4 regions of the Massilia sp. genome follow, and region 4 is predicted to be linked to each of the others. Evidence: predicted binding sites of a transcription regulator. Region 4 holds the regulator's gene; each other region holds the start of a gene.
What was found. The regulator sigma-54, encoded in region 4, starts transcription at its own class of promoters, with help from an activator protein. The targets are predictions, from matches to a motif close to TGGCANGNAANCTGCTTT.
Positions count from the first base shown of each region.

Region 1 (2,199 bases), on a different contig from region 4:
CAGCTGCTGGCGCTGATGATGGACATCGAACTGCGCCGCCAGACCGGCGGCAAGCGCGGGCTGGAGGACATGCACCGCATCCTGTTCGAGAAGCACTCGACCGCCCAGGGCGGCTATGACGTCCCCGCCGTGCTGGCGGCCCTGCGCAGCGTCAGCGGCCAGGACTGGAGCGGCTGGTGGGCCCAGTATGTGGACGGCACCGCCGAGATCCCGTTCGACACCCTGCTGGCCCAGGTCGGCCTGCAGAAGCTGGTCGACGTGCCGAAGGACCAGGAGCAGAAGACCGAATGGTGGGCCGGCTGGACCCTGCGCGAAGGCAGCGACCCGGCGCTGGTCACCGTCGTCGAACGCGACAGCCCGGCATGGAAGGCCGGTGTGGTCTCGGGCGATACGCTGGTGGCGGTGAACGGCCTGCGCGTGTCCGCCAAGGACATCGGCGACAAGATGTCGCTGCTGAAGACCGCACCGTTCAAGGTGCACCTGTTCCGCCGCGACGAACTGGTGGAAAAGCAGCTCACCCCGCTGCAGCAGCCGAAGGGCAAGGCCAAGCTGAAGGCCGCGGACAAGGCGAGCGACGCGCAGAAGGCGCTGGGCGCCGCCTGGTTCGGCGTGGCGTGGCCGAAGGAAGAATCGGCGGCAAGGAAGCCTTGATGCACTAGCGTGCCGTGCGGCCCTTGCGCCGCACCCGGCACCGCACGAAACAAAAAAGAGCCCGCTCGGCGACGAGCGGGCTTTTGTCATCCGGGGATGTTCAGGCGTTCTTCCTGCGGCGGGCGTTAAGCAGGCCTGCCAGGCCCAGGCCCAGCAAGGCCAGCGATGCCGGTTCCGGCACCTCGCTCGCCACCGACGTGACGCTGAACGTGGCCTCGCGCACGTGCAGTTCCCAGCCGCCATAGCCGAGCGGGTTGGCCTGCATGCGCATCGTCACGGCCGCGTTGTCGTTCCACTTGATCGCAGCCAGTGCGTTATTCAGACCCGTCAGCGCCGTCGTGTTGTTGGCGATGTCGAAATACTGGGTATCGTAGGTATGGCGGCCGGCGCCCGCCACCTGCGTGTCCCACAGCAGCTTGTTGCCCTGGTAGAGCGTGATGAGGACGCGGTTTTCATTCGGCGATACACCACCCCAGCCCTGGTCGTAGGCGATGGCGCTGGAGGTCAGGCCGGTGACCAGGTTGGTGCCTTTGGCAAAGGTGACCGTCGACAGGTCGTACAGACCCCAGGCTTGGAAGCCATCGTAGGTGCCGCTGCCGGTGCCGGTCTGGACGACCGCAGCCGTTGCGGAAGCCGTGAAGGCGCTGGCGAGGACGATACCGATAGCAAGGTGTTTAATGATCTGCATTTTTTTATTCCCTGGTTATGTGTATGTGAATAGACTAACAATTGTCTATAAGCATTAATCGTGCTAATAGGAAAAAACGCATGCAAATCAGCAACTTATAAAATCGACATCACCACAGCAGCTCATCATGTAAATTTTTCCGACATATCCCGTCTGGCGCTACCGGTCACGCCCATGGAATAAATGAGAGTTATATATTTACAACGTTGTGTTAATGATACAGCGGCTTGGTGCCCTCTCACGGGATTGTTTAGTATTCAATTTTCCCTCGGAGTAACCAAGTGCTCACACTCAAACGCCTCCCCCAGTCGGTCCTGCGCGCCCTGTACGGCGGCGCCGCGTTCGCTACCCTGATCCCGGCCGCCTTCGCCCAGAGCGCTGCCCAGGAGCCCTCCACCACCCCGGTCGCCGCCGGCACCCCGGCGGCCCAGGACAGCAAGGGTAGCGGCGGCATCCAGAGCGTCAGCATCGTCGGCTCGCGCCGCGTCGGCAACGTCTCGGATATCGATACGCCGGTGCCGGTGGACTTCATCCCGATGACCAAGGCGGCCGAACAGGGAGGCCAGTTCGACCTGGCGCAGGTCCTGAACAACGTTTCGCCCTCGTTCAACTCGACGCGCCAGACCGGCGCCGACGGCGCCGACCTGATCGACTCCGCCGCCCTGCGCGGCCTCGGTTCGGACCAGACCCTGGTGCTGGTCAACGGCAAGCGCCGCCACACCACCGCACTGGTCAACCTGTTCGGCGCGCGCAACCGCGGCAACACCGGCACCGACATGAACGCGATCCCGCTGATGGCCATCCGTAACGTGCAGGTGCTGCGCGACGGCGCCGCCGCGCAGTACGGCTCGGACGCGATC
Region 1 covers NZ_JBKBOV010000005.1:105,534-107,732, reverse strand. The annotation lists gene ACK4S9_RS04665 (M61 family metallopeptidase) at 1-651, shown strand, start outside; gene ACK4S9_RS04660 (PEP-CTERM sorting domain-containing protein) at 752-1,339, opposite strand; gene ACK4S9_RS04655 (TonB-dependent receptor plug domain-containing protein) at 1,621-2,199, shown strand, end outside.
Region 1: the regulator sigma-54 is predicted to act here: its motif matches at 1,388-1,405, upstream of ACK4S9_RS04660 (PEP-CTERM sorting domain-containing protein).

Region 2 (2,199 bases), on a different contig from region 4:
GCAGGAGCACGCCAGGGCAGCCAGCAAGGCCTGCTCGGCAAGAAGCTCGCGACTGGGGACGGCATGGTCGCGCTGGTCAACAGCAGCCTCGCCCAGGGGCGCGGCAGCCGCGTTTGGGTGATGCGGGGACACTTGCCCGATTCTCGCTGAAGAGTCGGCGGCGTGACAGCTTGGGGGATGGGATACCGAGGACTGGAGCGGGTGAAGGGAATCGAACCCTCGTCGTAAGCTTGGGAAGCTTCTGCTCTACCATTGAGCTACACCCGCGTTGCCTGCATTCTACGCGTGTTTTCCGGGCTTTGACAAATCCTCAAGCTTCTTCAGCCTGCCGGCGCAGACAAGCAAAACGCCCGGCCTGACGCCGGGCGTCGAACGCAGACGTTCTGTTAAGGCTCAGGCTTGTTGCTTGCGGCGACGCGCGGCGACCAGGCCTGCGGCGCCGAGGCCCAGCAGCGCGAACACGCCTGGCTCCGGCACTTCGCCGACCTGGACATTGATGGCGCTGCGGCCCAGTTCATCGCCCTGGCCGTTGTACGCCGCCAGGATGAAGCTATAGTGGCCGTTTGCCTGCGGATTGAAGCTGGCGCCACCTGTTGGCGGGGTTACCAAGGGCGACGGCGTGGCGAGGAAAGCGAACAGCATGTTCTGGGAATCCTGCTTGGTATCCAGGGCAGTTCCGCCGGCGCCGATCGAGAAGAATGTACTCAGGTCGAGAACGCCCAGTTTGTCCTCGTCCGTATTCATGCCCGCATCGAGGTCGTAGAACAGCTTGAAGCTCAGTCCACTTTCGGCGATGGTCGGCTGGTCGACATGGACGTAATACCCCACATTCCAGGTCGAGCCCAGCACATTCTTGGGCGAGAGCGTGGTGCCCGGGGTTGCGAAGTACGTCCCCTCGCCATCGTTGAGCAGCTTGGGCGCGTCGTAGCGCTGGTGCGCCGTGAGGGCAATGGTGAAGCCTTCGCGGTAAGTGATCGCGGACGGATTGTTCGGAATGCCGGAGCCGCCGTAGGTAGCCCCCGCCAGCGGGCCGAAGCTCGTGTACTCGGGCGAAACAGGCGCGGCTGTGGCAAAGGCCGAAGCAGCGCCCAGCAACAGGCTGATTACAAGATGCGATACGGTATGCATGACTGATCTCCCTAAAACTTTTGGACGGGAGACATGTAGCAATTCTCATACCAATGTTGAGCTTGGTAAACTTTACTCTTTGAAAACAATAGTTTAGTGCCAGCTACATTGCTGCTCTAATGAAATTTTCGTGCAGGTGTAAAGTTTTTCGACGGCCCAAGTGCGCCACTCACTCCGGCTGCTCGACCTTGTACCCCTTCGCCGCCAGCGCCGCCACCAGGCCCTTTGGATCGAGCAGGTCCTTCATCGCCAGCACCGCGAAGCTCGAGCTGTTCTTCGCCAGCGCGGCCTCCGCATTGGCGAGCCACATGGCGCGATGGCGCTCTTCCGCCCCCTGGAAGGCCAGATGCTCACGCAGCACCGCGCTATTGCGGATCGCGTTGCTGCAGCTTTCCTGCTCGTTGAAATCGAGCTTGCGGATGGCGTCGATGTCGCCCTTGGCCCAGGCGTTGGCGCGCACGCGCATCGCATCGATGTCGGTTTCCAGGCGTTTCAGGGTGTTCGAAAAACAGGCCACATCGTCGAGCTGCGATTTCTTGAAGTCCTTGATCAGCTGGCGCGGGTTGTCGACCTTCAGTTCATTGACCGTCTTCGTGACCTTGAGCTTGTTCTGCTCGACGAGCTTCTCGACCTGCTTGCGCACGTCGGTGCTGGTGGTAAGGCCGGCCTGCTTCAGCGCGGCGCTGAACAGCTCGTTGGCCACGAAGATCGGCCGGTCGCGCTCCTTGTTCTTGGGAAGGTATTTTTCCTTGAGCGGCAACCAGCGCGCGTAGACCTCGGCCGGGAGCACGTCGCGCAGCACGGCGTCGTCCGGATTCTTGTTGACGCCGATGAGGCTGGGCAGCGCCAGCGCCATCTGGAAGTAGGACGCCTCGACCCTGCTGACCGGCGGCGCCAGGTATTCCTGCGAGCGCTTGATGACGGCTTCGACTTCGTGCGAGCGCCAGTCCATCTTGACCGGCAGCGGAGAATAGGTCCCGAAGATCCACAGCACGTGCTCGTCCTTCGAGACCTTCCACATGCCCGGACCGGGCTTCTGGCCGACCACCAGGATCTGTTCGGGCGCCGCCG
Region 2 covers NZ_JBKBOV010000004.1:60,400-62,598, reverse strand. The annotation lists gene ACK4S9_RS03655 (sialidase family protein) at 1-150, shown strand, start outside; tRNA gene ACK4S9_RS03650 (tRNA-Gly) at 194-267, opposite strand; gene ACK4S9_RS03645 (PEP-CTERM sorting domain-containing protein) at 394-1,128, opposite strand; gene ACK4S9_RS03640 (TraB/GumN family protein) at 1,298-2,199, opposite strand, start outside.
Region 2: the regulator sigma-54 is predicted to act here: its motif matches at 1,164-1,181, upstream of ACK4S9_RS03645 (PEP-CTERM sorting domain-containing protein).

Region 3 (2,199 bases), on a different contig from region 4:
GGGCCACCGATTTCTTCGGCTTGAACGTTGGGGTCTCGTTGTTCTGGGTGCTCATGCGTGGCTTCTCCTGAGTCTGAATTACTTGGTTTTCTTCTGGGCGAACAGCGCATCGAGCTTCTGTTCGTAGCTGTGGTAGTCGATGCGGTCGTACAGTTCGGCGCGGGTCTGCATCGTGTCCAGGACGTTCTTCTGGGTGCCGTCGCGGCGGATCGCCTCGTAGACGTTCTCGGCGGCCTTGTTCATGGCGCGGAAGGCCGACAGCGGGTACAGGGCGATGCCGACGCCGGCGCTACGCAGTTCGTCCAGCGTGAACAGCGGGGTCGCGCCGAATTCGGTGATGTTGGCCAGCACCGGCACCTTCACGGCATCGGCGAACTGTTTATACATCTCCAGGCTGGTCATGGCTTCGGGGAAGATCATGTCGGCGCCCGCTTCCACGCAGGCAACGGCGCGCTCGATGGCGGCATCCAGTCCTTCCACGGCCAGCGCGTCGGTGCGCGCCATGATGACGAAGTCCTCATCGGTACGGGCGTCGGCGGCCGCCTTCACGCGGTCCACCATCTCGTCCTTGCCGACGATCTCCTTGCCCGGGCGATGGCCGCAGCGCTTGGCGCCGACCTGGTCCTCGATGTGGCAGGCGGCGGCGCCGGCCTTGATGAGCGAGCGCACGGTGCGCGCGACGTTGAAGGCCGAGGCGCCGAAACCGGTGTCGATGTCGACCAGCAGCGGAGTATCGCACACGTCGGTGATGCGGCGCACGTCGATCAGGACGTCTTCCAGGCTCGAGATGCCGAGGTCCGGCAAGCCCAGGGAACCGGCGGCCACGCCGCCGCCCGACAGGTAGATGGCGCGGTAGCCGGCGCGCTTGGCCAGCAGCGCGTGGTTGGCGTTGATGGCGCCGATGACCTGCAGCGGGGATTCTTCCTGGACGGCCTGGCGGAACGCGGCGCCGGCGGAGTAGTGGCTCATGCTGAAGCTTTCGAATGAGGGTTGATCGGGTATGCCCTTCTTGATGCAATTGGCGTGCCAGTACGGCTTTGCTTCAAAATCAAGGACTTGGGGCGAATTCACCGGCGCTATTGTTTCATTGAAACGAAACGTGAAACAAGATTGAAACATTGTAGCAACAAAAAAACCCCGCCGTAGCGGGGTTTGGTTCAGGCGCAGGCGTCTAGTGTGCGCTTGCCGCCGACGCACCGATACCGGTTTCCGAACGCACTTCCTGCGCCTCGAAGCCGGCCTTGTCGATCGCGGCGCGCGGGCTCTTGTCGGTCACCGAGAAGAACCAGATGCCGAAGAAGCCGACCGCCATCGAGAAGATCGCCGGCGAGGTGTAGGGGAAGATCGCCGTGGCGTTGCCCAGCACGTCGACCCACACCGACTTCGAGACCAGGGTCAGCACGACCGCGGTCGCCAGGCCCAGGAAGCCACCGATGGTGGCGCCGCGGGTGGTGCAATCCTTCCACAGCACCGACATGAACAGCACCGGGAAGTTGGCCGAGGCCGCGATGGCGAAGGCCAGCGACACCATGAAGGCGACGTTCTGCTTCTCGAACGCGATCCCGAGCAGCACCGCGATCACGCCCAGGGCGATGGTGGTGATCTTCGAGACCTTCAGTTCGTCGGCGCTGTTGGCCTTGCCCTTCTTGAACACGGTCGCGTACAGGTCGTGCGACACCGCCGAGGCACCCGACAGGGTCAGGCCGGCCACCACCGCCAGGATGGTCGCGAAGGCCACCGCCGAGATGAAGCCCAGGAAGATGTCGCCGCCCACGGCGCTGGCCAGGTGCACCGCCGCCATGTTGTTGCCGCCCAGGAGCTTGCCTGCCGCATCCTTGAAGGCCGGATTGGTGCCGACCAGCACGATCGCGCCGAAGCCGATGATGAAGGTCAGGATGTAGAAGTAGCCGATCCAGGTGGTGGCCCACAGCACCGACTTGCGCGCCTCTTTCGCGCTGGGGACGGTGAAGAAGCGCATCAGGATGTGCGGCAGGCCGGCGGTGCCGAACATCAGCGCCATGCCGAAGGAAATCGCCGAGATCGGGTCTTTCAGGAAGGTGCCCGGTCCCATGATCGAATCGCCCTTGGCGTGCACCTCGGTGGCGGCCGAGAACAGCTGTTCCGGGCTGAAGTTGTATTGCGACATCACCGCGAAGGCCATGTAGGAGGCGCCCGAGAGCAGCAGCACCGCCTTGATGA
Region 3 covers NZ_JBKBOV010000017.1:58,517-60,715, forward strand. The annotation lists gene prpC (2-methylcitrate synthase) at 1-55, opposite strand, end outside; gene prpB (methylisocitrate lyase) at 79-969, opposite strand; gene ACK4S9_RS11475 (cation acetate symporter) at 1,172-2,199, opposite strand, start outside.
Region 3: the regulator sigma-54 is predicted to act here: its motif matches at 1,012-1,029, upstream of prpB (methylisocitrate lyase).

Region 4 (2,199 bases):
GCGCCTCGACACCCTGCTGGCCGAACTGCAGATCGAGAAGCTGCGCGAGAACCCGGCGCTGTCGCTGTCGGGCGGCGAGCGGCGCCGCGTCGAGATCGCGCGCGCGCTCGCGACCAATCCGCGTTTCGTGCTGCTCGACGAACCCTTCGCCGGCGTCGATCCGATCGCGGTGATCGAGATCCAGCGCATCGTGCGCTTCCTGAAGGAGCGCAACATCGGCGTCCTGATCACCGACCACAACGTGCGCGAGACGCTCGGCATCTGCGACCGCGCCTACATCATCAACCAGGGCGCCGTGCTGGCCTCGGGCCGCCCTGACGACATCATCGCCAACGAGTCGGTGCGGCGCGTGTATCTCGGCGAGCATTTCAGGATGTAATCAAGAGCACCAGGCATGAAACAGTCCCTGCAGTTACGCACCTCGCAGCACCTGGCGCTCACGCCACAGCTGCAGCAGTCGATCCGCCTGTTGCAGCTGTCCACGCTCGAACTGCACCAGGAGATCGAGCAGATCCTGCACGACAACCCGCTGCTCGAACGGCTCGACGATCCGCTCGACCGTTCGGTGCGGCTGCTGGCCGACGGCGCGATCAATACCGCGCCGGCCAATGGCGACGCGCCGGCCGCGCAGCCGGGTGCGGAGGGACAGGACGGCGCCAAGGGCGAGCACGAAGGCGCGGACGGCGAGGACCACGGCGAGCGGGGCGATGCCGACATGGACTGGGGCGGTGAAGGCGGCGGCGCGCGTAGCGGCGACGACGAGGATGGCCGCCCGCAGCTGGAAGCCGACGGCGTCACGCTGCGCGAACACCTGGCCGAACAGATCCGGCTCACCGGCTGCAGCCTGCGCGACCGCGCGCTGGCCGAGCTGGTGATCGATGCGCTCGACGACAACGGCTACCTGGAAGAGCCGCTCGACGAGATCCATGCGCGCCTGCCGGAAGAACTCGAGATCGAGATGGACGAGCTGCGCTGCGCGCTGGCGCTGGTGCAGAGCCTGGACCCGGTGGGCGTGGGCGCGCGCAGCGCGGCCGAATGCCTGGCCCTGCAGATCCGCGGCATGCCGGGCGTGCCCCTGGTGACGCGGCGCCTCGCCTTGACGATCGTCGAAGGGTACCTGACCTGGTTCGCCCAGCGCGAATACACCAAGCTGAAAAAGGCGCTCGGCTGCGACGACGAAGACCTGCGCGAGGTGCAGGCCGTGGTGCGCCGATGCAATCCGCATCCGGGCGCGGCCTTCGGCTCGGGGGTCTCGGACTACGTGGTGCCGGACGTGATCGTGCGCCGCGCCAAGAACGGCTGGCAGGTAGCGCTGAACCCGGACGTCATGCCCAAGCTGCGCGTCAACTCGCTGTACGCGAACCTGCTCAAGCAGGGCAGGAGCGAGAGCCAGATGGGCGCGCAGCTGCAGGAAGCCAAGTGGCTGATCAAGAACATGCGCCAGCGCTTCGACACGATCCTGCGTGTTGCCGAGGCAATCGTCGAGCGCCAGCGCAACTTTTTCAGCCACGGCGCGGTTGCCATGCGCCCTCTTGTTTTGCGTGAGATAGCTGATACACTAGGCCTACACGAGAGCACGATCTCGCGTGTAACCACTCAGAAATACATGCTGACCCCGCACGGCATGTTCGAGCTGAAGTACTTCTTCGGAAGCCACGTCGCCACCGAAGCGGGGGGAGAAGCCTCCTCGACGGCGATCCGCGCGCTTATTGCGCAATTGACAGGAGCAGAAGACCCTAGGAATCCTCTATCCGACAGCAAGATCGCGGAGATGCTCGGGGAACAAGGTATGGTCATTGCGCGCCGGACGGTTGCCAAATACCGCGAAGCGCTCAAGATTCCGCCCGTCAGCCTCCGCAAATCCCTGTAAAGCACCTGCCCACTCTCACCTTGTGGCGCGGGCAGGGCACCTTCCCAAAGGAGTGTGTATGAACCTCACAATCAGCGGCCACCATCTCGAAGTCACCCCCGCCATCCGTGAATACGTTCAGAATAAGCTCGAGCGCATCACCCGCCATTTCGACCACGTGATCGACACCCACGTGTTCCTCGCCATTGATAACCTCACTGAAAAAGAAAAGCGGCAAAAGGCCGAGATCAACCTCCAGGTATCGGGCAAGATCCTGCACGTCGCAAGCGCGGCCCAGGACATGTACGCGGCCATCGACACGCTGATGGACAGGCTGGACAGGCAGGTTC
Region 4 covers NZ_JBKBOV010000021.1:55,385-57,583, forward strand. The annotation lists gene lptB (LPS export ABC transporter ATP-binding protein) at 1-379, shown strand, start outside; gene ACK4S9_RS12895 (RNA polymerase factor sigma-54) at 395-1,870, shown strand; gene hpf (ribosome hibernation-promoting factor, HPF/YfiA family) at 1,929-2,199, shown strand, end outside.